DNA from 4 places in the Mesorhizobium sp. EU05-FHT14A09 genome. Region 2 is predicted to be linked to each of the others. Evidence: predicted binding sites of a transcription regulator. Region 2 holds the regulator's gene; each other region holds the start of a gene.
The links. The regulator PhoB, encoded in region 2, activates phosphate uptake and scavenging genes when phosphate is short. The targets are predictions, from matches to a motif close to TGTCATNNANCTGTCAT.
Positions count from the first base shown of each region.

Region 1: the regulator PhoB is predicted to act here: its motif matches at 4,525-4,541, upstream of pstS (phosphate ABC transporter substrate-binding protein PstS).
Region 3: the regulator PhoB is predicted to act here: its motif matches at 4,893-4,909, upstream of AC3WTO_RS19730 (acetoacetate decarboxylase).
Region 4: the regulator PhoB is predicted to act here: its motif matches at 2,218-2,234, upstream of phnF (phosphonate metabolism transcriptional regulator PhnF).

Region 1 is NZ_JBYTDF010000002.1:495,930-503,796, reverse strand. Features, by position in the region: gene ldtR (transcriptional regulator LdtR) at 1-188, shown strand, start outside; gene AC3WTO_RS09850 (L,D-transpeptidase family protein) at 675-1,928, shown strand; gene AC3WTO_RS09845 (LysR family transcriptional regulator) at 1,941-2,876, opposite strand; gene AC3WTO_RS09840 (MFS transporter) at 3,018-4,454, shown strand; gene pstS (phosphate ABC transporter substrate-binding protein PstS) at 4,585-5,640, shown strand; gene AC3WTO_RS09830 (Na/Pi cotransporter family protein) at 5,690-7,426, shown strand; gene AC3WTO_RS09825 (SDR family oxidoreductase) at 7,502-7,867, opposite strand, start outside.
Region 2 is NZ_JBYTDF010000003.1:639,376-647,242, reverse strand. Features, by position in the region: gene xylF (D-xylose ABC transporter substrate-binding protein) at 1-816, opposite strand, end outside; gene AC3WTO_RS14730 (ROK family protein) at 1,154-2,395, shown strand; gene phoB (phosphate regulon transcriptional regulator PhoB) at 2,629-3,318, opposite strand; gene phoU (phosphate signaling complex protein PhoU) at 3,338-4,045, opposite strand; gene pstB (phosphate ABC transporter ATP-binding protein PstB) at 4,083-4,907, opposite strand; gene pstA (phosphate ABC transporter permease PstA) at 4,922-6,238, opposite strand; gene pstC (phosphate ABC transporter permease subunit PstC) at 6,235-7,692, opposite strand; gene AC3WTO_RS14700 (substrate-binding domain-containing protein) at 7,789-7,867, opposite strand, start outside.
Region 3 is NZ_JBYTDF010000005.1:361,872-369,738, forward strand. Features, by position in the region: gene AC3WTO_RS19705 (sugar ABC transporter ATP-binding protein) at 1-777, shown strand, start outside; gene AC3WTO_RS19710 (ABC transporter permease) at 764-1,762, shown strand; gene AC3WTO_RS19715 (LacI family DNA-binding transcriptional regulator) at 1,903-2,892, shown strand; gene AC3WTO_RS19720 (helix-turn-helix domain-containing protein) at 2,971-3,909, shown strand; gene AC3WTO_RS19725 (3-hydroxybutyrate dehydrogenase) at 3,982-4,770, opposite strand; gene AC3WTO_RS19730 (acetoacetate decarboxylase) at 4,971-5,714, shown strand; gene AC3WTO_RS19735 (patatin-like phospholipase family protein) at 5,744-6,904, shown strand; gene AC3WTO_RS19740 (transporter) at 6,935-7,867, opposite strand, start outside.
Region 4 is NZ_JBYTDF010000001.1:48,058-55,924, reverse strand. Features, by position in the region: gene AC3WTO_RS00225 (carbon-phosphorus lyase complex subunit) at 1-1,082, opposite strand, end outside; gene phnH (phosphonate C-P lyase system protein PhnH) at 1,086-1,697, opposite strand; gene phnG (phosphonate C-P lyase system protein PhnG) at 1,697-2,152, opposite strand; gene phnF (phosphonate metabolism transcriptional regulator PhnF) at 2,256-2,993, shown strand; gene AC3WTO_RS00205 (ABC transporter permease) at 3,313-5,070, opposite strand; gene AC3WTO_RS00200 (ABC transporter substrate-binding protein) at 5,168-6,205, opposite strand; gene AC3WTO_RS00195 (Rossmann-fold NAD(P)-binding domain-containing protein) at 6,583-7,539, shown strand; gene AC3WTO_RS00190 (aminotransferase class I/II-fold pyridoxal phosphate-dependent enzyme) at 7,553-7,867, opposite strand, start outside.

The DNA.
Region 1 (7,867 bases), on a different contig from region 2:
GTTCGGTCCGCGTCAGCCTGACGGACAAGGGCAATGAGGTGGCTGAGGTCGTTGCCGGCCTTTATGAGCGCCATATCGGTTCGATCGAGCATGTCGGTGGCATCAACCAGGACGAGTTCAAGCAGATGAACCGCGCCCTGCAGCGCCTGGATCGCTTCTGGAACGACACCATCGCCTACCGCATGTAAGCGGCTGGTCAGGGCTCGCCGGCCGGATTGCCGGCACCGCGTCCGCTTCCGTGACGTCTTCGTCACGGCGAGATACCACGCCGAAGAGCGGGGAGGAGGAGATCTAGAGCGTTTCCGTTTTTCGCGGAAACGCTCCGAGTTTTGTTTCGGCCGCATTGTTGCAACGCCAAGTGTTTTCGCTTGGCTACAAAATGCTCTAAATCTCCGGACTGGGCCGGTGCTGAAAAGGCACTGGCCCTTTCTTTCGTACGACGTAGGTCTAAAGCGCGGGCGTTGTGCCCAATTGCCGCCATATTCCGGTGGAAGCGAGAAACCGGACGGTGCAGTCAGATCTGACTGGCTGGTCTGCTCTCGCGAATGTGCGTTTTCCGGCAGCGAGATGCGAGATATGGTTGGCTAAATGTTAAGGATGGCAACCATAGAGTGCGGGCCGCCAACCGGGCCCACTGGCCAATCGTCGAATTGTTGAACAAGTCTGGAACGCCCATGAACACCAGCCGTCGCCTGTTTCTCACCGGAGCTTCCGCACTCGCCGTGGCTTTTGCCGCCGGTGCTGCCAGCGCCCAGGACGCCGTGGACGGTATCCTGAAGGCTTCAGGGCAGGGCGGTTGGGACGACACCTTTGACGCCCGCGCCACGCAGGGCGGCAAGGTCGCCTCGACGCTTCCGATCTTCAGCCCGCAGACCGTGAGCTATACGGAACAAGCCATTGGCCAGTATCGTGACATCGTGGCTCAGGGCGGATGGCCGCAAGTTCCTGCCACCAAGAAGCTGCAGCTCGGTGTTTCCGATCCCGACGTCGTGCCGCTGCGCAAGCGGTTGATGGTATCCGGCGACCTGTCGCAGAGCGCCGGCTTCTCGGAGTCCTTCGATTCCTACGTCGATGCCGCGCTCAAGCGCTTCCAGACCCGCCACGGCCTGCCGGCAGACGGCGTCACAGGCAAGTACACTTTTGCCGCGATGAACATCTCGGCGCAGGTGCGCCTCGGTCAGCTTGAAACCAATCTGGTGCGTCTGCGCGCCATGGGCGGTTTCCTCGGCAACCGTTACGTGATGGTCAACATCCCGGCCGCGCAGATCGAAGCGGTCGAGGGGGATCGCGTCGTGCTGCGTCACACGGCCATTGTCGGCAAGATCGACCGACAGACGCCGATTGTGAATTCGAAGATCAACGAAATCATCGTCAATCCTTACTGGAACGCGCCGGTGTCGATCGTCCGCAAGGACATCATTCCGCTGATGCGCAAGAATCCGAACTATCTTAAGGACAGCCATATCCGCCTGCTCGCGCCGGACGGCACGGAAGTCGATCCGACCACCGTGGACTGGTCGACGGAAGATGCCGTCAAGTATCGCTTCCGTCAGGATCCGGGCACCGGCAACGCGATGGCTTCGGTCAAGATCAATTTCCCGAGCCCGGACGGCGTCTATATGCACGACACGCCGCAGCAGAGCCTGTTCGGCAAGCTGATGCGCTTCGATTCTTCGGGTTGCGTGCGCGTGCAGAATGTGCGCGACCTCGTCACCTGGATCCTGCGCGATACCCAGGGCTGGAGCCGCCAGCATTTCGAAGAGACCATCAAGTCGGGCAACAACACCCCGGTCGCGGTCACCAATCCGGTGCCGGTCTACTTCACCTATGTCTCCGCCTGGTCGACCGGCCCGGGCGTCGTACAGTTCCGCGACGACATCTATCGTCGCGATGGCGTTGACGAGTTGCAGATCACGTCTTCGCTCTAGGACACAGCGCAGTCAGACAACGACAAAGCCATCGGCGAGCGCGCTGGTGGCTTTGTTGTTTTCGGCGCAGACTTCGCGCACGCAGGCGCGCAGCCAACGATGCGCGGGGTCTGCATCGAGCCGTGGGTGCCACAGAAGCGAGATGGTGATTTCCGGCAGTTCAAGGGGCAGCGCGAACCGGAACATGCCGTTCTTCAGGTGGCCGGTGTAGCGTTCGGGAATGCTGGCGATGAGGCCTGTCGCCTGGGCAAAGACCAACGCTTCCAGAAAGCCGCTGACGGTTGTTGCGATCTGTCGTTGCAATCCCAGGATCTGCAGCGCGTCGTCGATCGGGCCCTTGTCGAGGTTGCGGCGCGAAACCAGCACATGTTGCCCGGCTGCGTAGCGTTCGGGAGTGACGATGCCCTCGCACAAGGGATGTCCGGCCCGCACGACACCGACGAACCGATCCCGAAACAGGGTCTGTGCCCGGATTTCCGGTCCGGTCGTGGTTCCGATCACGCCGGTTTCGAGGTCGACACTGCCATCGCGCAGCGGTGTGCTGTCCTTGTCCGGCTTCGGCACAAAACGCATGCGTACGCCAGGTGCGTCCTGCGCGATGCGGGCCAGCAGGGCCGGCCCGAAATTCTCGACGAAGCCGTCGGAATTCCTCATCGTGAACGTCCGCGTCAGCCTCGCGAGGTCCAGCTTTTCCGCAGGGCGCAGCATGGCTTCGGCTTCTTCGACGATACGGCTGACATGCTGGCGCAGTTCGAGCGCGCGCGGGGTGGGGACAAGGCCACGGCCAGCCCGAACCAGCAGTGGGTCGCCTGTCGTTTCGCGCAGCCGCGCCAGCGCTCGGCTCATCGCGGAAGGGCTGAGCCGCAGTCGCCTTGCGGCGCGGGCAACGCTGCCTTCTGCAAGCAGCACATCAAGCGTGATCAGCAGGTTGAGATCGGGGTGCGACATGCCGGAGAGCATAACGCATGTCTGTTGTTTTGATGAGGCGTCATATGCACGAATGAAGTGCAAATGATGCGCCTTCCGCCATATTGGCTCCAGCTCTACCTGTCTTCCCGAGTTTTGAATCTGACAAAGACAGGGCATAGCATGCAATCGAACGCTATCGAACGTGGGGCAGCAAAAGGTCGCGCTTCGGACAGCGCCGGACGCTGGGCGCTGATCAGTCTGGCCCTGTCGATGTTGCTTTCCTCACTCGGTATCAGCATCGCCAACGTCGCCTTGCCATCGCTGGCTGAAGCTTTCGGAACGTCTTTTCAGAGCGTGCAGTGGGTGGTTCTGGCTTATCTGCTGGCGGTCACCGTCACGATCGTCACGGCAGGGCGGCTTGGTGACCTCGTCGGGCATCGCCGCATGTTGATCGGCGGAGTTTCGCTGTTTGCATTGGCCTCGGGTCTGTGCGGCATTGTTTCTTCGCTTTGGCTGCTGATTGCCGCGCGCGCCTTGCAGGGACTTGGCGCGGCCGTGTTGATGGCACTCAGCATCGCGTTCGTTCGCGATACGGTCTCGAAGGATAAAACCGGAAGAGCCATGGGGCTGCTGGGCACCATGTCGGCGATCGGGACCGCGCTTGGTCCTTCGTTGGGCGGGGTCCTGCTGACCGCGACGAGCTGGCGCGCGATCTTCCTGGTCATGGTACCACTTGCTGCGCTGAATCTTTTTCTTGCCTGGCGGTTCCTGCCCGGCGTGAAGCCGTCCGGGAAGGGTGGCGGTTTTGACGGTCCGGGCACGCTACTGCTCGGGCTTGCGCTCGCTGCCTATTCGCTTGCCGCGACCGTCGGCGGCGCGCATCCGGGATGGCCGAACATGGCATTGCTGGCAGGGGCCATCATGGCGGCAGGCTTGTTCGTCGTGGTCGAAGCGAAGGTGGCTTCGCCGTTGATCCAGCTGTCGGCATTCCGCGATGCAGCCTTTAGCGGCAGCCTGGTGATGAACGCGCTGGTTTCGACAGTCATGATGGTCACCTTCGTGGTCGGGCCGTTCTATCTGGCGCGGGCGCTCGGGTTGAACGCAGCGTCCGTCGGCATGGTGATGTCGGTTGGCCCGGTGATCTCCGCCCTGACCGGCATCCCGGCAGGCCGGATCGTCGACCGGTTCGGCGCCGCTTTCGTGGTCATCATCGGGCTTATCTTGATGACAGCCGGAGCCTCTGTGCTGGTTGCGGTGCCGGCATCAGTCGGGGTAGCAGGCTATATTGTGGGCATTGCCGTCCTGACGCCCGGCTACCAACTGTTCCAGGCCGCCAACAACACGGCTGTCATGATGGATGTCGGCCCGGACAGGCGCGGGGTCGTGTCGGGTATGTTGAGCCTGTCGCGCAATCTCGGGCTGATCACCGGGGCATCTCTCATGGGTGCGTTGTTCGCCTTCGTGTCCGGCACGGCTGATGGATCGGCTATGTATGCCGAGAACGTCGCCGCGGGGATGCGAGTGACATTCGCAGTGGCGGGGACGCTGACCCTGGCCGGGATCGTTATTGCGCTTCTTCTACGCCGCAGCGTCGTTGCACAGCCGGTTGACGGGTGATCCGACTACCGATCCGCCCGAGGTCGGGATCGCTGCGGTGGAGCGTTGTTTCGGCAAAGTTTCAGCTGTTTGTCATCTTAGCGTTATGGGCGGCCACTAGCGTTTTCTCACGGACGTAGGGGACGCGCTCGTGAGATCATCATCCGGAACATGGCGGTTTTGTCTTGCAGCCCTGGCGCTGCTCCTGGCCTTGCCCGCGGCGGCCGAGCCAATTCGCGGTGCCGGATCGACATTCGCCGCGCCGGCGATCGCAGCATGGGGAAAGGCCTACAAGGAAGCGCGCGCCGACGGGGGTGACTATTTCACGCTCGACTGGAGTGTCGACTATGAGCCGGTCGGCTCGCTGGCCGGTGTCATGCGGCTTTCGCAGCCCGAGATGGATTTCGCAGCGACCGATGCGCCGCTTTCGGCGGACGAAGTTGCCAAACGCAACGTGGCGCAGTTTCCGATCGTCATGGGCGGCATCGCGGTGGTCGCCAATGTCGCAGGCATCGAAGCCGGCAAGTTGCGGCTGAATGGCCCGGTGCTGGCCGATATCTTCTCGGGCCGGATCAAGAGCTGGGCAGATGCGGAAATCGCCGCGCTCAATCCGGACCTGCAACTGCCTGATCGCCCCGTCAAGGTGCTCTGGCGTCAGGACGGTTCGGGTTCCACCTTTGTTTTCACCAGCTACCTTTCCAAGACCAATGCCGAATGGCGCCAGAAATTCGGCGCCGCCACGCTAATCAACTGGGCGGTTGGGCAAGGTGTGGAAGGTACCGGAAAGCTGGTTGCGTTGTCTGCCGCGACGGCCGACAGCGTGACCTATCTCGAATATGGCCAGGTGGCGCGTGCGGGGCTCCCCGCCGTGCAGCTGCAGAATGGGGCAGGTGTCTTCGTTGCGCCGACGGCGGAGAGTTTCGCAGCCGGATTAAAGAGCATCACGTGGGATGCGTCCCGGCACTTCTTCGCTGATACCACCAACATGCCTGGCGATGGTGCCTATCCAATGGCTGCCGTTACCTATGCATTGGTACCGAAGGATCGCGGTGTCGAGCGGACGGAGCGTGTGCTGGACCTTTTCCGGCTGGCGTATTCGGCGAGGGGGGATGATACCCGTGCCCTGGGTTACGTCCCGGTGTCGTCGGAACTTGCCCGCCTGGTTGATCGCTACTGGTCGCAGACCCTGACAAATCTGAACAACTAGAGCGTCCCCAAAGGCGCGCCGAACCGTCCACACAGGAAGGCATAGCGACATGCAGGTCGACATCTTCAAGGACATCCTTGTCCCGGTCATCGGTGGCCTGGGCATCTTCATGCTCGGCCTGGAGTTCATGGCCAACGGCATCCAGGCGCTTTCCGTCAACAAGATGCGCGATTTCCTGGCGAAGGCTGCCGGAACGCCAATCAAGGGCGTGCTCGCGGGCACGCTCATCACCGGTGTGATCCAGTCCTCGACGGCCATGACCGTCATGGTGGTCGGTCTGGTCAACGCCGGCGTTGTCGCGCTCAGGCCGGCCATCAGCGTCATCATGGGCGCCAATATCGGCACGACGCTCGGCAATGGCCTGATTGCGTTGCCGCTTGGTCCGCTCGGCCTGATCCTGGGCGGGATTTTCGCGCTGATCTATTGCTTCGCGAAGAGCGAGAAGGTGCGCAACATCGCGCTCGCCTGCATGGGCTTTGCGCTGATCTTCTACGGCCTCAACCTGATGACCGGTGGCCTGCGCCCGCTGCGCAACATGCCCGAAGTGATGGAGTTGCTGCAGACGCTGAGGGCAGATTCTTACTTCAACCTCTTGAAATGCGTGTTGATTGCCGCCGGCGTCACGGCAATGATCCATTCGTCGTCGGCAACCATCGGCATCGTCATGGGGCTCGGCGCCGCCGGCGTGCTCGACTGGACCACTGCCGTTGCCTTCTCGCTCGGGGCCGATCTCGGCACCACGATCACGTCATGGATGGCTTCGCTCAACCTGTCCAAGAACGCCAAGCGCGCGGCTTACGCGCATATGTCGTTCAACGTCATCGGCGTCCTTGTCACCGTCCCGCTGTTCTTCGTCTCGATCGAAGTGCTGCGCTGGGCCATGCAGTGGTTCGGCGGCGACCCGAGCATTCCGGTGGTGGTCGACGGCAAGGATACTTTCCCGCTGGTTCCCGTCGCAGTCGGGCTCTACTCCACCTTCTTCAACGTCTTCAACACGGTGCTCCTGTTTCCCTTCGTTGGCGTGTTCGAGCGGGTTCTGTCGCGCATCGGTCATAGCGAGGCCGATGATGTGGAAGATTTCTCGGTGCCGAAATATCTCGATCGCCGCTTCTCCGGGGATCTTGGACAGGCGGTGCCGGCCGTGGAGCAGGAAACCGAGCGCCATCTCAAGGCCGGTGCGCTGTTCCTCGACATTGCCCGTTCCAAGAAGAGCGCGCCGAGCGATCCGGGCGAGCACTATCTGGCCACCGATATCCTGTCACGCGACATCCGCTCTTACTCGGCAGCACTTTTGTCGTCTGACATGCCGATGGACCAGCTCGACCTGGTTGCCAGCCTGATCGAGGAGGCTGACTTCACCGCGGCGCTTGCCGAGCAACTGCATCAGGTGGCACGCCGGGTTCGCCGCGAGACCTTCGGCGCGCAAGGCAAGGCGATCGTCGACACCGCGCTGGACAAATTGGATTTCGACCTGCGTGAAATCCTGCCGGATTTTGGCGTCAAGGCACCGCAGATGCCGGCTGGCCACGTCAATTTCCCGGAGGTCGACCAGCTTCGCGCCCAGATCCTGGCCGCAGGCGGCGGGGTCACTCCCGGGGAGCGCGGCGCATTGCTGGCGCTGCTCGGCAGCGTCGAGCGTGCGGACCTGTTGATCAAGCGCATCGATGCCGAACGCAAGTCGGTCAATCGCCAGGCCGTCATTGCCCGTGCGAGGATCCGGCGCGAACAGCGCGATGAGAAGGGCGGCATGTTCGGCGGCAATCTGGCGCCGGTGCCAGGCGAATGAATGCGCTTTGTCAGGCAAGGCCGGTTGTTGCCGGCCTTGCCTGACGGACTGCCAATTCCGAAGCAGCATCGTATCTCAATGCGGGCTTGCGGTTGGCCGGATGATGATTTCGCTCACATCGACGTCGGCCGGCTGGCTGATCGCATAGGCGATGGCGTTGGCGACCGCTTCGGCACTGATGGTGATCGCCCTCCAGGCCTTCATGGCTTCGCGCGCGGCAGTGTCCGTGATCGTATCGGCCAGTTCCGACGTGGTGGTGCCGGGTGAGATGACCGTGACGCGGATACGGTCGGTCTCCTGCCGCAGCCCGTCTGAAATGGCTCCGACCGCGAACTTCGTGGCGCAATAGACCGCTGCCGTCGGCGAGACGCTGTGGCCGCCGATCGACGACAGGTTGACGATCTGGCCGTGACCCTGCGCCTGCATCAGGGGCAGGGCGGC
Region 2 (7,867 bases):
CTTGCCGAGGTCGCGGGCATCCTTGAACACCGAAACAGTCTGCGTGCCGAGCGCGATGCGGTTCAGCGCGGCATGGTCGCCATCCTGGCCGGAGACCGGAACCGAACCGGCAAGACCTTGCGCCGCCAAAGCAGCGATCGCACCACCGGCAGTGCCGTCATTCGCGGCCACCACGGCATCGACCTTGTTGTCGTTGGCGGTCAGGAACTGCTCCATGTTCTTCTGGGCATTCGCCGGCAGCCAGCCATCGGTGTAGGCCTCGCCGACATTCTTGATCTTGCCGGCATCGATGGCAGCCTTCAGCACTTCCATTGCGCCCGAAAACAAGAAATCGGCGTTCGGATCTGTGCTGGAACCTTTGATGAAGACGTAATTGCCTTCCGGCTTCACATCGAACACGCCCTTCGCCTGCAGGCGACCGACCTCCTTGTTGTCGAAGGTCAGGTAGAAGACGTCCTTGTTTTCGATAAGACGGTCGTAGGCGATGACGGGAATGCCTTCGTCGACGGCCTTCTGCACTGCCGGACCAATGGCGGAGGTGTCCTGCGCCAGGATGACGAGCGCGTTGGCGCCCTGCGAGATCAGGCTTTCGACGTCGGTGAGCTGCTTGCCCGGATTCGATTGCGCGTCGGCGGAAATATACTTGTCGCCGGCGGCCTCGATCGCCTTCTTCATGGCGGCTTCGTCGGTCTTCCAGCGCTCTTCCTGGAAATTGGACCAGGACACGCCAATGACCTTGTCTTTCGCCTCGGCGACAGCCGAAAGCGCGAGCGTCATGGCGGCACCCGCCAGAATGGCGGCCGTGAATTTCCTCATTTTTTCCTCCCCGCGCCCAAAGGCGCGCTTTTTGTGTGCGTTGGCCGTTGGAGAAGCTTTTTTTCGAGCTTCGAAAAAATAATCGCGCAGGTATGGCTTTCTGTCAACGGGATTCAAGCCGTTGACAGTATTTTTTTCGAAGCACGAAATAATGATGACGAGAGCTGCATGTTCTGCCACTATCTGTGGAGGAGCGCTCCGTCGAAACAATGAAAGCGAAACGGGTTTTGCATTCGTTCCCGCATCGACCTATGCACGATGGATGCGCATCCGGAACAGCCACCGGACGCAACGGCTTCAACGCTCGCGAAGCCGGCGGGGGAGGAACGGCAAGAACATGACTGTCGGGATCCGTCACGACGATTTGCGCCGCAGGAACCGCGCAATGGTGATTGCCGCCGTGCGTCGCTCCGGCGAGCCTTCCCGCACCGAAATCACCGCCATCACTGGCCTCAGCCATTCGACCATCTCGACGATTTCATCCGACCTCATAGCGGAAGGCATCCTGCGCGAAGGCCGCAGCGAACCGACGGCATCGAAACGTGGCCGTCCACAGGTGGGACTGCAACTCGACCCAAACGCTGCGGCCGTCCTGACGGTCGTTCTGTCGCTTAACCTGGTGACGGCGGCAGCCGTCGACTATTCCGGCAAGGTGCTGGCCGAGGAAACACGCCGTCTGGACACTCTGTCTCTGCCGCGAGAGGCGCTGATCGGCGAGTGCGTCGAAATCGTCAGGCGGCGGCTCGACGACCAGAGTCTTAAGAACCATCAGGTGCTGCGCATCGCCTTTGCCGTTCAAGGTACGGCGGATTCACACGCGCGCACCATGTTGTGGACGCCGATCACCCCACATGGAGAGATTCCTTTCGCCGATATCCTGGAAAACGCTTTCGGCATTCCTGTTATCGTCGAGAATGACTGCAACATGATGGCTGTCGCTCTTCGCTGGCGCGGCACGGACCGTTACCGCGACGACTTCATTGCCGTTGTGCTTTCGCACGGTATCGGCATGGGCATCGTGCTCAATGGCGAATTGTTCATCGGCACCCAGTCGTCCGGCGGCGAGTTCGGACACATGATCCACCGGCCGAATGGCGCATTGTGTCGCTGCGGTCGCCATGGCTGCGTCGAAGCCTATGCCGGCAACTACGCGATCTGGCGAAACGCCCGGGGACTGGACGAGAACACCGAACCTGCCGCGGATATTCCCGACGACGAAATGCGGATGCTGGCTGAAAAAGCGCGGGCGGGCGATGGTCCGGAACGCGAAGCCTATGAACGGGCAGGCACGGCTCTCGGCTATAGCCTCGGTTCGCTTTTCGCCGTCATCGATCCGGCACCTGTGACCTTTGTCGGTATCGGGGCGACAGCTTTCGACCTGATTGAGCCGGCCCTGCGGCGCGCAATTGCTCAGACTGCCGGCGGACAGCATTCGAATTCGATCGTGTTCAACATCGAGCCGAACGAGCAGATGCTGATCCGCGAAGGCTGCGCCATGCGCGCGTTGACCTTCATTGATCAGGAGATCTTCGCGCTTGGTGGCCCGACAGCTTCGGCGCCTCAGCTTGTGGAAGCCTGAGCCCGCCGGTTAAAGCAATTCCAGGAAAAGTGTGTAGCGGTTTTCCGTCCGGAATTGCGCAAAAACAAAGAATTAGAGCGTTTCAGCGCTTCCGTAAAAACAGAAACGCTCTAAAGCGCCGCGCGTCCTAGTGGACGCACAAAGGACGCTCCAACTCTTTTGTCCGGCGCATGACGGCCGGCGCATGCCACCCTGCCTTTCCGAAAATCGATTCCGACTTTCGGGGTCATGCGCTAATCCTCGCGGATGGCATAGCCCGAGCCGCGGATGGTACGGATCACATCCGGCATGCGGCCGTTGTTGACCGCCTTGCGCAGGCGACCGACATGTACGTCCACCGTGCGTTCATCGATGTAGATCGTCTCGCCCCAGACATTGTCGAGCAGCTGGCTGCGCGAGAAGACCCGGCCGGGGTGACGCATCATGAATTCCAGCAGCCGGAACTCCGTCGGCCCGAGGCGGATCTCGCTCTTCTTGCGATACACCCGGTGCGACTCGCGGTCGAGCACGATGTCGCCGACCTTGAGCACGGAAGACAGCACCTCCGGCTTCGCCCGGCGCAGCAGCGCCTTCACGCGTGCCATGAACTCCGGCATCGAGAACGGCTTGACCAGATAGTCGTCCGCACCGGTGGAGAGGCCGCGCACACGGTCACTCTCCTCGCCGCGCGCCGTCAGCATGATGACCGGCAGACGCTCGGTTTCCGGCCGCATGCGCAGCCGACGACAGAGTTCGATGCCGGAGACCGCCGGCACCATCCAGTCGAGCACCAGCAGATCCGGTACGTTTTCCTGAAGCCGGATTTCGGCTTCGTCACCTCTGGCGACCACTTCGACCTGGTAGCCCTCGGATTCCAGATTGTAGCGGAGGAGAACGCCCAGCGGCTCCTCGTCCTCTACCACCATGACGCGCGGCGCGATCATCTTGCCGTCCGTCCTGTGATCAGGCCGCCGGAACGGCGGCAGCCGTCTCGTCGAGCTTCGGCCTATTGGGCGGCAACTGCTCGCCCGTCAGCACGTAGAAGGCGTTTTCGGCGATATTGGTGACGTGGTCGCCGATACGCTCGAGGTTCTTGGCGCAAAACAGCAGATGCGTGCAGGCCGTGATGTTGCGGGGATCTTCCATCATATAGGTCAGCAGTTCGCGAAAGACCGACGTATATTTGACATCGATCTTCTCATCGTCTGCTCTCAGCTGGGCGAGACCCTCTGCGTCTTTCGCCGCATATTTCTCCACGACGCCGTCTACCTGGTTGAGCACCAGATGCGCCATGGAATCGATCGAATGCGAAAGATCGCGCGGCGTGGCGCCCTGCCCGACCGCTCCGACACGTTTGGCAATGTTCTTGGCCAGATCGCCGATGCGCTCCAGGTCCCCTGCCATGCGGATGGCGCCGACCACGGCGCGCAGATCCTGTGCCATGGGCTGGCGCTTGGCGATCAGCGTGATCGCCTTGCTGTCCAGCTCACGCTGGCGCGCGTCCATGATCGCGTCGTCCGAGACGACACGTTGGGCAAGTCCATTGTCTGACTTGAGCAGCGCCTTGGTGGAGCTTTCAACCATCGAACTGGCCAATTCACCCATGTCGCTGATGAGCCTGCTGATCTGTCCGAGCTCTTCGTCGAACGACGCAACGGTATGTTCGCCCATATCTTGTGTCCTTTTTTCCTCGGCAGCAATCGCTCACTCAGCCGAAGCGGCCGGTGATGTAGTCCTGCGTGCGCTTGTCGTCGGGGTTGGTGAACATCTTGTCGGTAGCGCCCTCTTCGACCAGATAGCCGAGATGGAACATCGCCGTGCGCTGCGAGACGCGAGCGGCCTGCTGCATCGAGTGCGTCACGATGACGATCGTATAGTTCTGGCGCAGTTCGTCGATCAGTTCCTCGACCTTCGCGGTCGCGATCGGATCGAGCGCCGAGCACGGCTCGTCCATCAGGATGACTTCCGGCGACACTGCGATGGCACGCGCGATGCATAGGCGCTGCTGCTGGCCACCGGAAAGGCCGGTGCCGGGCTCAGCGAGGCGATCCTTCACCTCGTTCCAGATCGCCGCTTTCTGCAGGCTGGACTCCACGATGCGATCCATATCCGCCTTGTTCTTGGCAAGGCCATGGATACGCGGCCCGTAGGCGACGTTCTCATAGATCGACTTCGGGAATGGATTGGGCTTCTGGAACACCATGCCGACGCGGGCACGCAGCTCCACCACATCGATTTTCGGATCGTAGATGTCTTCGCTGTCGAGCGTGATCTTGCCACCAACCTTGGCCGCGTCGATCGTATCGTTCATGCGGTTGAGGCAGCGCAGGAAAGTTGACTTGCCGCAGCCCGAGGGGCCGATCAGCGCCGTCACCTGGTTGAGGCGGATGTCGAGATTGACGTCGAAGAGCGCCTGCTTATCGCCGTAGTGCACGGTGACCTTGTCGCCGCGCATCTTGATGACTTCGTTGGTCTGGGCGCTCATCTGGCTGCTCACTGCCTGTTCGAGGGTCTTTTCCGTCATGATATTCATATCAGGCTCCCTTTCTACCAGCGCCGTTCGAAGCGGCGCCTGAGCACGATCGCTGTGATGTTCATGGCCATCAGGAAGACCAGAAGGATGATGATTGCACCGGACATGCGTTCCACGAACGCGCGTTCGGCTTCGTTGGCCCACATGTAGATCTGCACCGGAAGTGCCGTCGCTGGATCGAACGGGGTTGCGGGATAATTGGCGACGAAGGCCACCATGCCGATCAGCAGCAGCGGCGCCGTTTCACCGAGCGCGCGTGCCAGGCCGATGATCGTGCCGGTCAGGATGCCGGGCGCTGCCAGCGGCAGGATATGCTGGAACACCATCTGCATCTTCGAGGCGCCGAGGCCGAGCGCGGCCGACCGGATCGAAGGCGGGACGGCTGCGAGCGCGGCACGTGTCGCGATGATGATGGTCGGCAACGTCATCAGCGTCAGCACCAGGCCACCGACGAAAGCAGCGGAGCGCGGCATGCCGAGGAAATTGACGAAGACGGCGAGGCCGAGCAGACCGAACACGATCGAGGGCACCGCGGCCAGGTTGTTGATGTTCACTTCGATCAGGTCGGTGAAGCGGCCCTTCTTGGCGAATTCCTCAAGATAGATCGAGGCGGCAACACCGATCGGAAGCGCCAGCAGCAGCACGATCACCATCATGTAGAACGAACCGATGATGGCGACACCGAGGCCCGATGTTTCCGGACGGCTGGACGCGCCGAAGGTGAACAGGCCGGTGTTGAAATGCTCGGCCATGGCGCCTTCGGCCTTCAGCTTGTTCATCCACTCGACCTGCTGGTCGGACACCTTGCGGCGATCCTCCGGCACCGAGAGGTCGATCTGGCCCTTGAAGGCGGAATCGAGGTTGGCACCAGCAAGAATATCGACGGTGCGCGTGGTACCGATGACCTTGGGATCCGAGACCACCACATCGCGCAACTGCACGCGAGAGCCATCGGACAGGAAGCCCTTCAGCTTCGTCATCATCGGCTTGTTCTTCGCGTCGATGCCGAGTTTCTCGGCAAGTGCCTTCTGCGCCAGCACCGGATAGTTGGCGGTCAGCAGGACTTCAGGGTCCGTTGCCCGCTTGTTGTCCGGATCGATCACCTTCTCGTCGAAGGTGATCGGCAGCGACACCGTCGTCTGCCAGAAGGATGTGTAGCCCTTGCCCAGGATCGACACGAGCATGACGACGAGGAAAGCCAGGCCGACAAGGATCGCAAGCACGCCATAGAGGCGGAAGCGGCGTTCGGCGGCATAGCGGCGCTTGAGGCCGATGTCGCGGCGCGCAGGAGCCGTGGCTGTCGCGACCGTATCCAGAGTGACGTCGGTCATTCGTACTGCTCCCGGTATTTGCGCACGATGTAGAGGGCGACGATATTCATCACCAGCGTCAGCACGAACAGCGTGATGCCGAGCGCGAAGGCGACCAGTGTCTGCGGCGAATTGAATTCCAGATCGCCGGTCAGCTGGTTGACGATCTTGACGGTGATGGTGGTCATTGCCTCGAACGGATTGAGCGTCAGATTGGCGGCAACACCCGCTGCCAGCACCACGATCATGGTCTCGCCGATTGCGCGCGAGGCTGTAAGCAGGATGGCACCGACAATGCCGGGCAGCGCGGCAGGCAGGATCACGCGCTTGATGGTCTCAGAACGCGTCGCGCCGAGGCCAAGCGAACCGTCGCGCATGGCGCGCGGCACCGCAGTGATAATGTCGTCCGACAATGAAGACACCACGGGGATCAGCATCACGCCCATCACCAGGCCGGCGGTCAGGATCGACTGCGCCTGGATGAAGGAGGTACCGCCGGCAAGGGCTGCGCTGAGGTCGCGCAGGAAAGGTCCGAGCGTGACGAGTGCGAAGATGCCGTAGACGATGGTCGGGATGCCGGCAAGCAGCTCAAGTGCGGGCTTTACCGCAGCGCGCACTTTCGGTGCCGCGTATTCGGCCATGTAGACCGCCGACATCAGACCGATCGGCACCGCAACCAGCAATGCGACAAAAGCGATGTAGAGCGTACCTGCGAGCAGCGGGATCAGGCCGAACTGGCCTTCGGAGGCGCCGGCGCCGGCAGCGGCGAAACGTGGATCCCAGACAGTACCAAAGAAAAAGTCCAGCGGCGGCACACGATTGAAGAAATTCAGGGTCTGGAACAGCATCGACAACACGATGCCGATGGTCGTCAGAATGGCGATGGTCGAGGCGCCGAGCAGGCCCCAAAGCATCAACTTTTCGACGTTGTTGCGGGCACGAGCGCGCAGTTGCACCTGCGAGATTCCGTAGAACGAGCCGGCCAGAGCCAAACCGATCGTGACAACCGCGCCGATGAGGCCGAGCAAGTCGGTCGTCCGGTTGGCCTCGGCCGCGATCGGGATCATATAGTCCTGCGTATCGGTGGCGAGCGCCACACCCTTGGCACCGAGAAGCGGCTGCAATTCGGCGAAGGTCGCCGGCAAAGCAGCCACCTGTTGGGCATCAAGCTTGCGCAGGCCGTTGGCCAGGCTCTTGGTCAGGCTCACCGCAAGTGGCTCACTGGCCACACCGGTTTCAGCCGGCATCTGCCCATGCAGGCGGCTGTTGAGATAGACGGAGGAGCCTATGCTCCATACAGCGAGGAAAAGAACCGCCGGCAGAACACCCAGCAGCAACGCCCACCAGCCATGGTAGTGAGCCCTGGAATGCGGCTTGATCTTGCCGTCATCCTGCGCTGTCGCGCGCTGTCTTGCGATAACGAAGGCGACTATGCCGATGACAATGACGATTGCCAGCACGAGCATGGATGACATGGAGCGGCCTCTGAAAGGTCACATGGGCCACCGGTCTGCGACCGGCAGCGGCGACCGGGGCGCAGGTCGAACCTGCACCCCGGACACCTGGGAGGATTACAGCGACTTGCCGGCGTCGAAAGCTTCGCGCTGAGCCTTGCGCTCGGCTTCCGGAGCGGCAACCAGGCCGTACTCG
Region 3 (7,867 bases), on a different contig from region 2:
GAAACCCGCAACTTTGACGCCACCAGCCGCATCGCATTGTCGCTGAAGAACTTTCGTCCCCCGGCTTCGCCGCATGCCGACGGCGTTTCACTCGACCTGCGTTATGGCGAAATCCTTGGCATTGCCGGACTGGTCGGCGCCGGTCGCACCGAACTGCTGCGCGCGATCTTCGCCGCCGATCTGCCATTGTCCGGCACGTTGGAACGTGACGGCCAGGAGCGTCGCTACACCAGCCCCAAGGCGGCGATCCGCGACGGTATCGGTTTCCTGACGGAAGACCGTAAGGAAGAAGGCCTGATCCTGGCCATGTCGATCGCCGCCAATGTCAGCCTGGCCAATCTCGGCAAGATCTCGCATGCGGGCCTGCTCGATGCGGATGCCGAGGCGAGACTGACGGAAAATCTCGGCAAGGAGATCAAGCTGAAATACGGCAAGACCGCCGATCCGGCTTCGACGCTATCAGGCGGCAATCAGCAGAAAGTGGTCCTGGCCAAATGGCTGGCCAACGATCCGAAGATCCTGTTGCTTGACGAGCCGACGCGCGGCGTCGACGTCGGCGCCAAAGCGGAGATCTACGCGCTGCTGCGCGGTCTCGCCGACAAAGGCCTGGCTTTGCTTGTTGTATCGTCGGAACTGCCTGAACTGATCACGCTCTGCGACCGCATCCTGGTGATGTCGAAACACCGTATCGCCGGTGAGGTCGCACACGAGGACTTCTCCGAAGAGCGCATCCTTTCCCTCGCCTACAAGGACGAGAACGACCATGGACGCCACTGAATTCAACAACGCCCCCAACGGCTCGCTCGGCACCACGGCCAAGACCGTGCTGCGGGAGGCAGGCATCGGCATCGCGCTGATCGTGCTGATCGTTGTTTTTTCGCTGACGACCCAGCACTTTCTGACCTCATCGAATGTCACCAACATCCTGACCCAGGTGACGATCAATCTGGTGCTCTCGATCGGCATGACCTTCGTCATCCTGATCGGTGGCATCGACCTGTCGGTCGGCTCGGTTCTGGCCTTCGCCGCCGTCGTCGCCGGCACGGTGATGACGCTGCCGGGCCTCGATCCGTCAGTTGCCGTCATTCTGGCAACGATGAGTGCGGTTGCGGCCGGCATCTTGTTCGGACTGCTCAATGGCCTTGTCAGCGCCTGGTGGGGCATCCCCTCCTTCATCGTCACGCTCGGAACGCTGAACATCGCCCGCGGCGCAGCACTGCAGGTCACAGGCGCCTCGACCATCTATTCGTTTCCGGCCGCGTTCAACGCTTTCGGCTCGCAGACGATCTACGGCGTGCCGGTGCTCTTCCTGATCGCGCTGCTGCTCGTGGCGATCGGCTGGTTCGTGCTGAGCCGCACGGTGTTCGGGCGAGTGCTCTATGGCATCGGCAACAATGAAGAAGCGACCCGGCTCGCCGGCCACAACGTGTTCTTCTATAAGGTGGCGGCTTTCACCATCTGCGGTGCGGCGGTCGGCATCGGCGCCATCATCTACATGGCGCGCCTCAACATCGCGAGCCCGATCATCGGCATCGGCTTCGAACTCAACGCCATCGCTGCCGTCATCATTGGCGGCACCAGCCTGAGCGGCGGTCGCGGCTCGATCATCGGCACCTTACTCGGCGCCTGCATCATCGGCGTATTGGCCAACGGTCTTATCCTGCTTGGCCTCAGCGATTTCATGCGGCAGATGATCACCGGCTTCGTCATCATCCTCGCCGTCATCCTTGACAAATATCGCGAAAGGCTAACGAAAGCCTAGCGCATGACCCCGAGAATCGGAATCGATTTTCGGAAAGGATCATGCGCCAGGTCAAAATGTTAGAGCGACCTTTGCGCGTCCGATAGGACGCGCGGCGCTCTAAAGCGGCACAATCGCTGCAACAGGCGGGTGGAAACAGCGTGATCAACATCAAGGACGTCGCCCGGCAGGCGGGGGTTTCGATTGGAACCGTGTCGCGCGTGCTGGCCAAGAACGAGACCGTCGGCGCAGCGCTGCGCGAAAAGGTCGAAGCGACCATCCGCGAACTCGACTTCAAGCCGAACCATGTCGCGCGCGGCCTGCGCCGCCGCCGCACCGACATGATCGGCCTGGTCATCCCCGACATCACCAATCCGTTCTTTGCCGAACTCGCCAAGCATGTCGAAGCCATTGCCTTCCGTTCCGGTCTTTCGGTCCTTCTGTCCATCACCAACGACGATCCCGAAATCGAAGTGGCGCAAATCGACAGTCTGCTGAAGAGCCGGCCTACCGGCCTGATCGTGGTGCCGATCCAGTCCGGGCTATCACGCGGCTGGAAGGGCGACATTGCCACCGTCGTCGTCGACCGTCGGCTGGCGGGCCACGGCCTGCTGTCCGTTGATCACCATGGCGGTGCTGCAGTTGCGGCAGACCACCTGATCGGGCTCGGCCACCGCCGCATCGCATACATCGCCGGTCCAGCCGATGCGCCTGTTTCGCGGGCCCGTCGCGCCGGTTTCATCGACCACCTGGAAGCCGCCGGCATAAAGCCGGAGATTGCCGAAGGTCATTTCGACTATGTTTCTGGCGAAGCACTCGGGCGCAGATTGCTCGACCGCGCGCCGGAACTACGGCCGACCGCGATCGCGACAGCCAATGACCAGCAGGCGATCGGCCTTTTGCGCGCGGCCGACGATCTCGGCATCAAGGTGCCCGATGAACTGTCCGTCATCGGCTTCGACGACATCCCGCTTGCCGCTCTGATAACGCCCAGGCTCACCACCATCGGCCAGCCCGTGGAAGAGATCGCCAAACGCGCCGTCGCCGCGGCGATCGGTGGTAGCGGGGCTGCTGCCGGGAACGACGATTTGCTTTCCGGCGTGCTTGTCGTGCGCAACTCCACGGCGGCAGCTCGGGAAACGGTCGCTTAACCTGCCCAGGGCCCATCCAGAAAAAAGCGTGGTGGGTGCGCTTGACCCTCCACTTGGTGGAGGCGGTAGGACGGTTGCATGAGCGAAAAAATGCACACGATCGGCGACCTTTCGCGGCTGAGCGGCATCTCGGTGCGGCGGGTCCGTTTCTATTCGGACAAGGGATTGCTGCCACCGACGACCCGGACCTCCAGCAACTACCGGATTTATTCGGATGCCGATGTCGCCCGCCTCGATTTGATCCGAGCCTTGCGCGAAGCCGGCATCAGCCTTGCCACCATCCGCAAGATCCTGTCCCGGCGTCTTTCGCTGAAAGATGTCCTGGCGATGCGGCTCGAAACACTCGAGGCCGAGATCGCTTCCCGACGCCGGATCGCCGCCGTGCTGCGCACCACGCTCAAGATCGACCAACCGACCGAAACCGACTTGAGGAGACTTTGGACGATGACAATTCTGTCCCAGACGCAGATGCGAACCATGATGGAGCGGTACTACGACAAGGTGGCCGTACACGCCGACATGGGCGAAGACTGGAAGCGGCAGATGATCGACGCTTCCATGCCGCAATTGCCGGACGACCCGACACCCTCACAGATCGACGCCTGGAACGAGATCACGGCAATGTTTGCCGACGAGAGCCTCCTGGCGGAAATGCAGGCCGACACCTCCACCATGTGGAACGGCGAATTCGATCCGGAAGCCTACGCCGAAGCGACAAATGCGACCCTTGCCAAGGTCAGGGTCGCAATCGCTGAAGGGAAGGAGCCTCTTTCCTCGGCCGGTGCCGCCATCGCGCGTCAGTGGTTGCAGAAATCGGCGCAAGCGATGCGTCGCGAGCCCGATCGTGCCTTCCTTGACTGGCACCTTGGCCAATACCGCAAGCATCATACCCGTTCGGCCCGCTACCAGGAACTGCTTGCCGTTCTGCGCGGAGAGGAACCTGGCCAGAAGCCCGGAAATGAATGGCAGTGGATCAACGAGGCAATGACACCGCTGCTGGGTTCTGCAGAGCACTGATCGACGGTTCCGGGCTTATCCCGGCGCGCGCCGAATGGCTCGTGCCGGGTAAACCATCCATTGGGCGATAGTTTACTGCGCCGTCCAGCCGCCATCGACTGGCAGCGTCGTGCCGGTGATCTGCTTTGCGGCATCCGAGCAGAGAAAGACCGAGAGCGCTGCGATCTCTTCCACCGTCACGAATTCCTTGGTTGGCTGCGCAGCAAGCAACACATCATGCTTGACCTGCTCCTCGGTCATGTTGCGCGCCTTCATCGTGTCCGGGATCTGCTTCTCGACCAGTGGCGTCCAGACATAGCCCGGGGCGATCGCGTTGACGGTCACGCCGTCCTGAGCAGCTTCGAGCGCCACCGTCTTGGTGAGACCGGCGATGCCATGCTTGGCCGAGACATAGGCAGACTTGAAGGGGGAAGCGACCAGCGCATGGGCGGAAGCCGTGTTGATGATACGGCCCCATTTGCGTGCCTTCATGCCGGGCAAGGCAGCCTTGATCGCGTAGAAGGCAGCAAGCAGGTTGATGCGGATGATCGCTTCCCACTTGTCGTCGGGGAATTCCTCGATCGGCGCGACGAACTGGATTCCGGCATTGTTGACGAGGATATCGACGCTGCCGAAGGCTTTCTCGGCCTCCTGCACCATGGCAGTCACTTCCTCCCCCTTCAGCATGTTGGCGCCGGAATAGCGGCACTGGACGCCGAAATCCGCTTCGATCGCCACGCGCTCCTTCTCGATCTCGGCAGGATCGCCCAGCCCGTTGATGGTGACGTTGGCGCCTTCGGCGGCGAAAGCCCTGGCAATGGCCAGGCCGATGCCGCTGGTTGAACCGGTGACGAGCGCATTCTTTGAAGTCAGGGAGCCCATGGCGATCTCTCGGCTGGCAGTTGAGGTGACATTCTAACTAGGTGCATTGCAGCAAGTTTCCATCACAAACATGTGTCGATTTCATCTCGGAACCGACAAACAGCTGAAATCGTTCATCGACCCGACACAAACCCGTCATGCTGCCATGCAACATGACAGGCGTTATTTCTGATGTGACATCCCAGTCCCGAGGTGACAGCTTGGAAATCGCCGACGTCGTGAAGCGCGCCTATGCCATGCCGCTGACCAATCCCTCTTTTCCACCCGGCCCCTATCGTTTCTTCGACCGCGAATATGTCATCATCACTTACCGCACCACGCGCGAAGCGTTGGAAGCAGTGGTGCCGGCGCCGCTGGAGATCGATGGCGAACCGCTGGTGAAGTACGAATTCATCCGTATGCCGGACTCCACCGGCTTTGGCGATTACACCGAAAGTGGCCAGGTCATCCCCGTGCGCTTCAAAGGCCAGCACGGTGTCTACGTCCATTCCATGTATCTGGACGACGACGCGCCGATCGCTGGCGGCCGCGAGCTATGGGGTTTCCCAAAGAAGCTGGCCAGTCCCAAGATCGTCAACGAAGGCGAAGTCGTTGTCGGCACGCTGCATTACGGCTCGGTGCTCTGTGCCACCGGCACGATGGGATACAAGCACCGCGAAGCCGACCGTGACCAGGTGATGGCCGCACTGACCGCGCCGAACTTCCTGGTCAAGATCATTCCGCATGTCGACGGCACGCCGCGCATCTGCGAACTCGTGCGCTATCACCTGACCGACATCACGCTCAAAGAAGCCTGGACGGCCCCCGCCGCGCTGGATCTTCGCCCTCATGTCATGGCCGATGTAGCGCGCCTGCCGGTGCTCGAAGTCGTTTCGGCGTTGCACTTCACTGCCGACCTCACCCTCGGCCTTGGCGAAGTCGTCCACGACTATCTCGCCGGCTGACCCTTCTTAATCATGTGCCGGAGTTGACCGTGCTGGACCGCTACAGAACGAAGGCGAACATCGCCACCATCCAGGAAATCGCCTCGCAATACGACCGCGTCGCGCTCGTACTGCAGGGTGGCGGTGCGCTTGGGGCCTATCAGGCTGGCGTTTACCAGGCACTGTCCGACGCCGGCTGCGAACCGACCTGGCTCTCCGGGGTTTCGATCGGCGCCATCAATGCCTCGATCATCGCCGGCAACGAGCCGAGCCGCCGCCTGCAAAGGCTGGAGCAATTCTGGCAGACGATCTCCGGCCGCAAGATCTGGGCCTACACACCTGAAGGCGATATCTATCGCGACATCCGCAATCGCACCAGCTCGTGGATGACGATGACGATGGGACAGCCAGGTTTCTTCAAACCACGCTTCCCTAACCCCTGGCTGGAACAGACAGGTGCCGAGGGCGCTACCAGCTTCTATGACACGGCGGAATTGAAGGACACACTTGAGCGACTGATCGATTTCGACGTGCTCAACGATGGCCGCAAGCGCCTGAGTGTCGGAGCCGTCAACGTACGCACCGGCAACTTCGTCTATTTCGACACCGACAAGGTCCGAATCGGACCGGAACACATCATGGCCTCGGGTGCGTTGCCTCCGGCCTTTCCCGCGATCCGTATCGAGGGTGAATATTATTGGGACGGCGGCATCGTTTCGAACACGCCGCTGCAGTACCTGCTCGATCAGGAAGAGGATCGCAGTTCACTGGTCTTCCAGGTCGACCTGTTCAGCGCCCGCGGAATGCTGCCGCGCGGCATGCCGGACGTGCTGTCGCGTCACAAGGACATCATGTATTCCAGCCGCACACGCCAGAACACCGACAATTTCAAGCGCATCCATGGGCTGAAGATGCAGCTTCTCGACGCGCTGAAGCGCGTGCCGGCAGAAATGCGGACGCCCGAGGAAGAGACGCTGATCGCTGACTATTCCGACGCCGGCATCGTCAACATCATTCACCTCATCTACCAGCACAAGGGCTATGAGGGCCACGCCAAGGATTACGAGTTCTCCGGCACCTCGATGCGCGAACACTGGGACATGGGACTCGAGGATACGCAGCGTACGCTGCGCCACCATCAGTGGCTGACTCCGCCGACGAACGTCGAAGGCGTCGCCATCCACGACCTGCATCGTGAGGATCCGACCTGAGGCCAATGCGGCCAGCCTGGATCGCAGGCGTCAGAACCGCAGGCTGATTCCTGCGCGGCGCAACAGCCAATAGAACGTTCCGGTTGCGCCGATGCAGAGCCCTACGGCCCACCAGAACCCGCTCTCGCCATGTGTGAACGGCAGGCCGGATGTGTTCATGCCGAATATGCCGACCACCAGCGTGCCTGGCAAAAGCAATGCGCTCATCACGGCCATGGCTTTGAGGCTGCGGTTTGATTCATCAGCCAGCTCCGCTGCCATTTCCTCCTGCAGCAACCGGGCACGGTCGTTGATCATGACGATTTCGCGGTCGAGCCGCTCGAGTCGTGTCGACAAGCGTTGCAGCACTGTGTGGGCGGCCGGCGAAAGCTGCCATTCCTCGCGGTCCTCGTCTTCAAACAGTGCGACCATGCCGGAGACCGGCCTGTGCAGGGACACCGCCAGTCGGCGCACCTCCTTCAGTCGCCGGCGCTCATCGCTCAGCCGCTCGGTGACCAGATTGTCTTCCACTTCATCAAGCTTTCGCCCTGCTTCGGCGAGCCTGAGGCCGGTGTTCTTGCAAAAGGCTCCGACGATCGCCTCGAACAGATCGAAGGCTGTGGGCAGCTTCAACCCATCGCCCAGCGCTCGGCGCAGTTGGTCGACCCCCTCCAGGGAATGACGGCGCCCGGTCACCAGCAGACGCTCGGTCACGGCGAAATGCAGCCGACCGATCGTGCTGGAGCGCCGTTCGATATCCTTGTGCATGTCGGCTGATACGCCATGCACCACCCCGTCCTCATGACCGAGGACCAGACTGTCATGCCCTTCCAGTATGGCACGCGAAGCATGGGGAAGCCGGCAGGCATGCCCCACCCAGCCGTGCGCACGCTGGTCGACCAGATCCACATGCAGCCACACCCACCCTTCGGTAGCGGCGAGGGCGGGTTCGATATCCTTCTGCGCAAGAACAGTCGCGGGCTG
Region 4 (7,867 bases), on a different contig from region 2:
ACCGCCTCGCCGGTGCGCTGCTCGTATTCGGAGCGCATGGTGCGAACCAGACCGAGCTCGGCCTGGAAATCGACGTAGTGCGGCAGTTTCAGATGTTCGACGAAGCCGGTGGCCTGGACGTTGTCGCAATGCGACAGTACGAATTCCTGGTCCTGCGGCGGAGCAACAAGATCCTCACCCAGCTCTTCCGCGCGCAATGCGCGGTCGCACAGCGACATTGCCATCGCCTTGCGCTCGGACTGGCCGAAGACAAGGCCATAGCCGCGCGTGAACTGTGGCGGCGCCTTGGCCGATCCCTTGAACTGGTTGACCATCTGGCATTCGGTGACCTGGACACGGCCGACCGGAACGGCGAAGCCGAGTTCCGGCATGAACACCTCGACATCGACCTCGCCGATGCGGACTTCGCCGACAAAGGGATGGCTGCGCGCATAACCGCGCTGTGTCGAATAGCCGAGCGCCAGCAGGAACCCTTCGTCGCCACGCGACAGCGATTGCAGCCGCATGGCGCGCGACATCGGGAATTCCGTCGGCGTCTGATTGATGTCACCGGGTTCGGACGCGGGATCGATGACGTCGTCGTCCTCGATCAGGCCCTCCTGGCCAAGGATGTCGGCCACGCGCATGACCGGTTCCTGGACACCGCCGCGCAGCGCACCGGTCTCGACCTGCGGATCGCCTTCGAGTTCCTCATCGAGCAGACGATGCGTGTAGTCGAACGTGGGACCGAGAAGCTGGCCGCCGGGCAGGTCCTTGTAGCAGGCGGACACGCGCCGCTCGACCAGCATGGCGCCGGTGTCGACCGGTTCGCTATGACCGAAGCGCGGCAGCGTGGTGCGATAGGCACGCACCAGGAAAATGGCCTCGATCAGGTCACCACGCGCCTGCTTGATGGCGAGCGCCGCCAGCCGGCGATCATAGAGCGAGCCTTCGCTCATGACGCGGTCGACGCCGATGCTGAGCTGTTCGGTGATCTGCTCGAGCGTCAGCGCCGGCACCGACCTGTCGCCGCGCCGGCGATCGGCCAGCAAGCGGTGGGCGTTATCGATGGCGGCCTCGCCGCCCTTGACTGCAACATACATCGATCAGCCCTCCATCTCGACGAGGCGCGCCGAGCGCGGCAGGCAGGCGATGGCATCGCCCGTGGTGAAGATGAGGTCGACGCCGCGCGGGAACCGCTTGCGATTGGCCTTCCACTGGGCGGCGAAATCCCGCGGCAGGCCGCGTGGCGCCAGCACGACACGATCACGGATGCCCGGCCCCTCGAATGTCAGCGGCGCACCCCCATCCAGGCCCGGCAGTTGCAGGATCAGCGTGGCGGAACGATCCGGATATTCCTGGGACCCTTGAGCAAAGCGCTCCAGCGGCGGCATGGTGAGGGGAGCACCGACCAGGGCGAAAGCGACATCGCCACAGGTCGCCATCTCGCGGGCACCGGTGTGGAAGGCAAGCCAGGCGCGCAACGCGGCATGTTCCGCCAGCGAGGCATCCAGCCAGAAGGGGGTATCGGCATCGATCAGCGCACAGGCCACGGCGCCCGCAGCGCGGCCGAGCGGCACTGGCGGCGCCACAACGGTATCGATCTCGACGATTGTCGCAGGCTTCGCCATCGCATCCATGACGGCACGAAAGACGGACTGGGCGTTGAGAACAGGATTGGAGAATCCACCCTCAAGGGCAATTGCTTCGTTCAGCATCAGTCCTCTCCTCGCACCATGGTGAAAAAGTCGACGCGCGTGGCAGCAGTCTGCTGGCGACGCGCCTCATCGACTTGATCGAGTTCGCGCCGCATCGGCTGGATCACTTCGGCATCGATGCGCGCCGCGGTTTCGGCGTTGCGGCAGAGCGCATCGATGATTGCGGAAAGCCGCACCTTGGCGTGATCGCGGCCAAGCGCCATGGCATGACCGACAGAGCCGTCCTCCAGCTTCACGCTGGCGCGGGTGACGGTCGCCTCGCCGACATTGAACGGTTCGCCGGTGCCGCCGACGCGTCCACGCAGCATCACCAGGCCAGCCTCGGGACCACGCAAAGGCGTATGCCTGGGCTGCAGCCCGAGCGTCGCCCACAACGCATTCAGCCGTTCAGTGCTGCAGCGCGCCAGAACCGCCATCCGGTCCTTTCGCGCGGTTTGATCCGCCGTGATATTCATGCCAACCTCAAATTTGTCTATTGATCTAGACAACTAGATAACTTAACTTGTCTTAGACCCGTTGAATGACGGAAGAATGACAACAATGGTGATGTGAGGAAAAATGTCGAAGTCGGCATTGCATCGAGGGGTCGGCGTCGCGCTGTGGCGACAGATCGGCGACGAGATCCGGCGCGGCATCGGCAGCGGTCTGGCCGACGACAACGGCCGCCTGCCGCCCGAAGCCGAGCTGGCGACACGGTTCGGCGTGAACCGGCATACAGTGCGCGCGGCAATTGCGGCCCTTGTCCATGAAGGCGTGCTTCGGAGCCAACAGGGACGCGGCACCTATGTGCGGCGCCAGAGGCGCCTGACCTATCCGATCGGCGCCAGGACACGCTTCTCCGCCGGCCTCGAAGGCCAGGCGCGGGACCGCCAGATTGAACTGCTGGACCATGCGCGCGAGCCGGCCAGCGCCACGGTTGCCGCAGCGCTCGGGCTGGAGACATCCGAGGAAGTCATCCGCCTCGAGATGCGCGGCCTCGCCGATGGCATTCCTGTCTCTCGGTCCACTGCGTGGTTTCGTGCCGCGCAATTCCCCGATATCGCCGACTATTTCGCCAGCACCCACTCGATCACCCAAGCGCTGGCACTGTCAGGCATCACCGACTATCGCCGCGCCTCGACAACCATCGAAGCGCGCCATGCCGACGACACCGACACGCGTGATCTGCAGCTTTCACCTGGCGCCATCGTGCTGGTCGCGCGTGGCATCAATGTCGACAGCAGCGACAAGCCAATCCAGTATTCACAGACGCGTTTCTCGGCCGATCGCGTCGAGCTGACGGTCAGCCCTGGTTAGGCGCTCAGCCCCATAGCATCAGGGCGATCCAGCAGCCGATGATGAAAGCTGCCGCGATCGGAACACCCCAATCCGAAAGGAAGTGTACGGGACGGTTTGTGTCGAAGTGGAGGAATGCCATAGCATACCCTCCTTTAACGGGCTGGATGTCGCCCTCTGCAGCCGAGCCCTGTTTCGGCTGTCGACCTCACGAATTATACACCCAGGTGGCATTCTTCGGCAAACGGATCGTGAACCGGCGCACCGGCTCGAAATCGGGAGTCGATTTTCGGAAGACCGCAAATCCGCGACGGGGGCGAACGCGTCGCTTGGACGCAACTCATCTGGCGAATGCCGCGCCCGAATTGCGGCGGATGAAGGCATAGGCAATTCCGGCAACGATGGTCATCAGGCCGGCCCAGACCAGCCCGAAAGCCGCCAGTTCACCTTCCTGGCCGTTGGTAGCCTTGTCGAACATCGCCACCGCGATCGTCTGCGAGCGCGGCCCTGACAAAAGCACCGAAATCGCCAGTTCCTTGCCTACGCTGAGAAAGACGAACAGCCAGGCCGAGACGATGGCCGGCGACAGCAGCGGCACGACGATGCGGCGAATGAGTTGCAGCGGCGAAGCCCCTGAGATGGACGCTGCCTCCTCGAGTTCGCGATGGATCTGCAGCACGCCCGTATAGGTGTAGCGCAGGCTGAACGGCACCGCCCGGATGACGAAGGCAAGGGCCAGCAGCCAGATCGTGCCGTAGATGGCGAACGGTATCTGCAAGCCGATCTGCATGACAGCTGCCCCCATAACGATGCCTGGAAACAGCATCGGCACGGTGCTGAGCTGATCGAGCATGGAGCTGCCGGGCGCGCGGCGCGCCGTCAGCCAGCCGATGATGATGGTCAGCAAGACCGCCACCGAGGCGGCGACGGCTGCGATGGTGATCGTGTTGGTGGCATATTCGAGATAGGAGCTCTCCTCGAAAACCGCATTGAAATTCTTCATCGTCAGCAGCTTCAGGTTCGCCCACCGCATCGGCGCCATGAAAGGCGTTGCCGCGATCCAGATCAGTGCTGCGATCGGCACCAGCAGTACGATGAAAAAATCGACCAGGATGAACGCGCCGCCGAGCCAGCGCAGACGGCCGAGATCGATCGGGCGCGGTCGGTAACCCTTGCCGGTCACGCTGGCAAACCGGTCGGCATTGCGTGACAGGCGGCCGTACCAGACCATCAGGCACGATATCGCAAGGATCAGCAGGATGGAGAAGGCGCTGGCGTGGTCGAGCTTCGGGGGCACCTCGCGAATGGCGAAATAGATGTCGCTGCTCAGGACGTTGATGTTGCTCGGGACGCCGACGAGAATGGGCACATCGAAAGCCTGCAACGTGTTGATGAAGACAAACATCGCGACCGCTGCCATCGCCGGCCAGACCAGCGGTATCGACACCCGCCAGAACATGGCGAACACCGAGGCGCCGCTCATGCGGGCGGCTTCCTCCATCTCCGCATTGGCGGCACGAAAGGCGGCGGAGAACATCAGGAAGACGAGCGGCATCCAGACGAAGGTCTCGATCAGCGCCATTCCCCAGATCGTGTTGACGTCGAACAGCAGGTCCGCGCGGCCGGTCAGGCTCCGATAGAGATCGTTGAGCGGTCCCGCTCTGCCCAGCACGTAGAGCCACGCAGCCGTGTAGAGAATGAACGGCGTGCCCAAAGAGATGATCGTGGTGAGATAGGCAAGTGCTTTGAACGGCGCGTTGGTCCGCTCGACGATCCAGGCCAGGAAGGCGCCGATGATCAGCACCATCACAGTCGACAGGCCGGCGAACTGGACCGTGTTCCAAGCGCTGACATAGAGGTCCGGTTGCGACAGGATCCGGGAATAATTCTCGAAGGTAAAAGCGCCGCGGGAGCCGTCGGGATTGGCCACTGTCAGGCTGTTGCGCAGCAGGATGAACAGCGGCGGCAGCATCAACGCCGCCATCACCAGGACCATCACCGCACTGATGACCGAGATCGGCCTCCGCTGAAGCGCCGTGAAGACGTTGAGGAAACTCAACGCCTGTCGCCGCCGTGATGCCAGAATGTCATCGCTCATCGTTTCACCTCAGCTGCCACGCCCGCTTTTGTGGTTCCTTGCAAGGAACGGTCACGGAGCCGCCGGGAGCGACCCCGTTGTGGTTTCATGGAGCGAACTAGCCGGCGACGAACAGACGCTTGTAGATCTCAAGCCATTTCGGCAGCTGCTCCTGGTTCATCGAAGGCAGGATCGGGACTGCCGTGAAGCCGCCTTGATCGGGTTTCAGTTCCGGTACCTTGGCCGGCACGTTCGGATCGGCCGGCAGGTAGTTGGCTTCGCGCAGCACGTTCTGCCCTTCAGCCGACAGCAGGTAGTCGAAGAGCAGTTTGGCAGCGTTCGGGTGTGCCGCCCCCTTGACCAGGCCGACCGTCTCGGCGGTGCTGGCCACGGGTCCGATCTTCAGCCATTTGATCGGCGCGCCCTGGCTGGCGCTGATGACGACGTGATGGTTGAGCGCCGTTATCGCCAGTGGGTACTGGCCAAGAATAACCTGATCGAGAGCCTTGCGGGCGTTTCCGGGAACACGGGTGATGTTCTGCTTCGCCAGTTTTTCGAGATAGGCCATGCCGGCCTCTTCGCCCATTGAGATCAGCCGCGCACCGATGAAGCTCGGAGGGCCGGCAAAGTTCTCGTTGTTTTGCCAGACCATCTTGCTCTTCCACTTCGGATCGAGCAGATCCTCATAGCTCTTGGGCTCGTCCTCGGGCTTCACCATGTCGGTGTTGATCGCTACCGTGTAGAAGAACACGCAGCATGAGGCCCAATAGTTCTCGGCGTCCTTGTGCTCCGGCCGATATCGGGCCGTTTCCGGAGAGGCGTAAGGAACGATCAGGTCGGCCGCACGCATGGCCGAGATGGTGTCGCCGGCATTGTCGAAAATATCGATCGTCGGCTTGCCGGCACTTGCCTCGTTGGTCATGCGCAACAGAAGATTGTCCGCATTCGCGATCTCGACGCGGATGCCGTATTTTTTCTCAAAGGCGGCGGCCACCGGCCGAACGGCCTGGTTGACGATGAGGCCGCTCGCCCAGGTAACGGTGCCTTCCGCCTTGGCCGCCTCTATCAATGCCGGGTCGGATTCTGCCCGAGCGCCGGCACTCGCCAAAGACAGCGCGGCGACGATCGCCGTCACCCACAGTTTCGCCTGCAACATTCCGTTCTCCCATTTTTGGACGCGACCATGCCTCGCGCCGGCGCGTTCGAGACGCGCGCGGCGTTTGCCCACGATCAGCAATTCGGTGGCCCTGACCGCCCCTCAGCGGTAGGGAAAACGTGATCTTGGCCAGGGAGTCCGTCAAACGACTAAACGAATTGACTGCTTGAGTTCTCCTCAAGACCGAGCTCGCGGGGAGATGTCTGCGTCCCGCGGGGAAGCGGCTCGGACTTAGGCAAGCCATCCAACTGCCGAGGCTCACAGCCGATGATCGAGGTTCGTGCCTTGTTCGGGAAAAAATGCTTTTGCTGCAAAGCATTCGGCAGAAAATGGCACCGTCGGAAGCTATGATCGATGGTCGGCTTCCGGAGATTGACATGACCGCTGTCGTAGATCTTGCCCAGATCAAAAAGACCCTATCGGGTATCGACGTCGTCGCCGAAATTGAGACGGCATTCAGCCTTTATTCTCAAGGCCTGGCGACAATTCCGCCAGTTGGCGAACTGCTGTTCGAGCAACCACCGGGCGAGATGCATATCAAATACGGCGCCGTGCACGGCGACGGCGTCTTTGTCGTCAAGATCGCCACCGGCTTCTATGAAAACCCCTCCATCGGCCTGCCCTCCTCCGGAGGCGTGGTGCTGGTCTTCAGCGCCAGCGACGGCCGGCTTCTGGCAATACTGCAGGATGAAGGCCACCTCACCGACATCCGCACCGCGGCTGCCGGAGCGGTTGCCGCCAGATGGCTGCTGCCGGCCGAGCTCGATTGCATCGGCATTTGCGGCTCCGGCAGCCAGGCACGGCTACAGGCGCAGTTTTTGCGCGAAGTGACCCCCTGCAGAAATGTACTGGTCTGGGCGCGCAATTCGGAAAAGGCAAAAAGCTGCGCTGCCGATATCGCCGCTCTTGGCTTCAAAGCCACCGCGTCCGGGTCGCCGGCGGAACTTGCCAGGCATGCGCGCCTGATCGTGACCACCACCGCGTCAAAGACGCCATATCTGATGAACGATCATGTCCGGCCAGGAACGCTCATTGTGGCAATGGGCGCCGACACGCCTGAAAAATCGGAAATCGATGCAACCCTGCTCGGCAGGGCGACAACCGTCGTCGCCGACAGCCGCCTGCAATGTTTCGAGCGCGGCGAAATCCATCATGCCATCGTGCGGAGCCTGCTTGCCCCCGAACGCGTTGTCGAGCTCGGCGAGATCATTTCCGGAGCGGATCGGCGTCGACGGCAGGCCAACGACATCTCCATCGTCGACCTCACCGGCGTTGCCGTTCAGGATATCGTCCTGGCCAAGGCCGTGTGCCGGAAGCTCGGTCTCCTGGATTGAACTCTCGCCGGTTTCAAGACATGACGGGGAAATCGTCCTGCAGGAACCGGTCCACCCGCAGCAGGGCGGCGCCGAGATGCTCCGGCTCGCCGCCTATGCCCAGGCGCAGGTGTCCTTCCATGCCGAACCAACTGCCGGCGACCGCAAAAACGCTCTGCGTCTCGCGCAGCCTGCGGCACAACTCCTCCGAGGAAACAGGAAGGTCGTAGCGCAGGAAGGCCATCGCTCCAGCTTGCGGCAGCACCCAGCTGAAAATCCCGGGGTGCGTCGCTATCCAGCGTGAAAGCTGGTCGAGGTTACGGGCAAGAAGGTGACGGTTGCGGGCTAC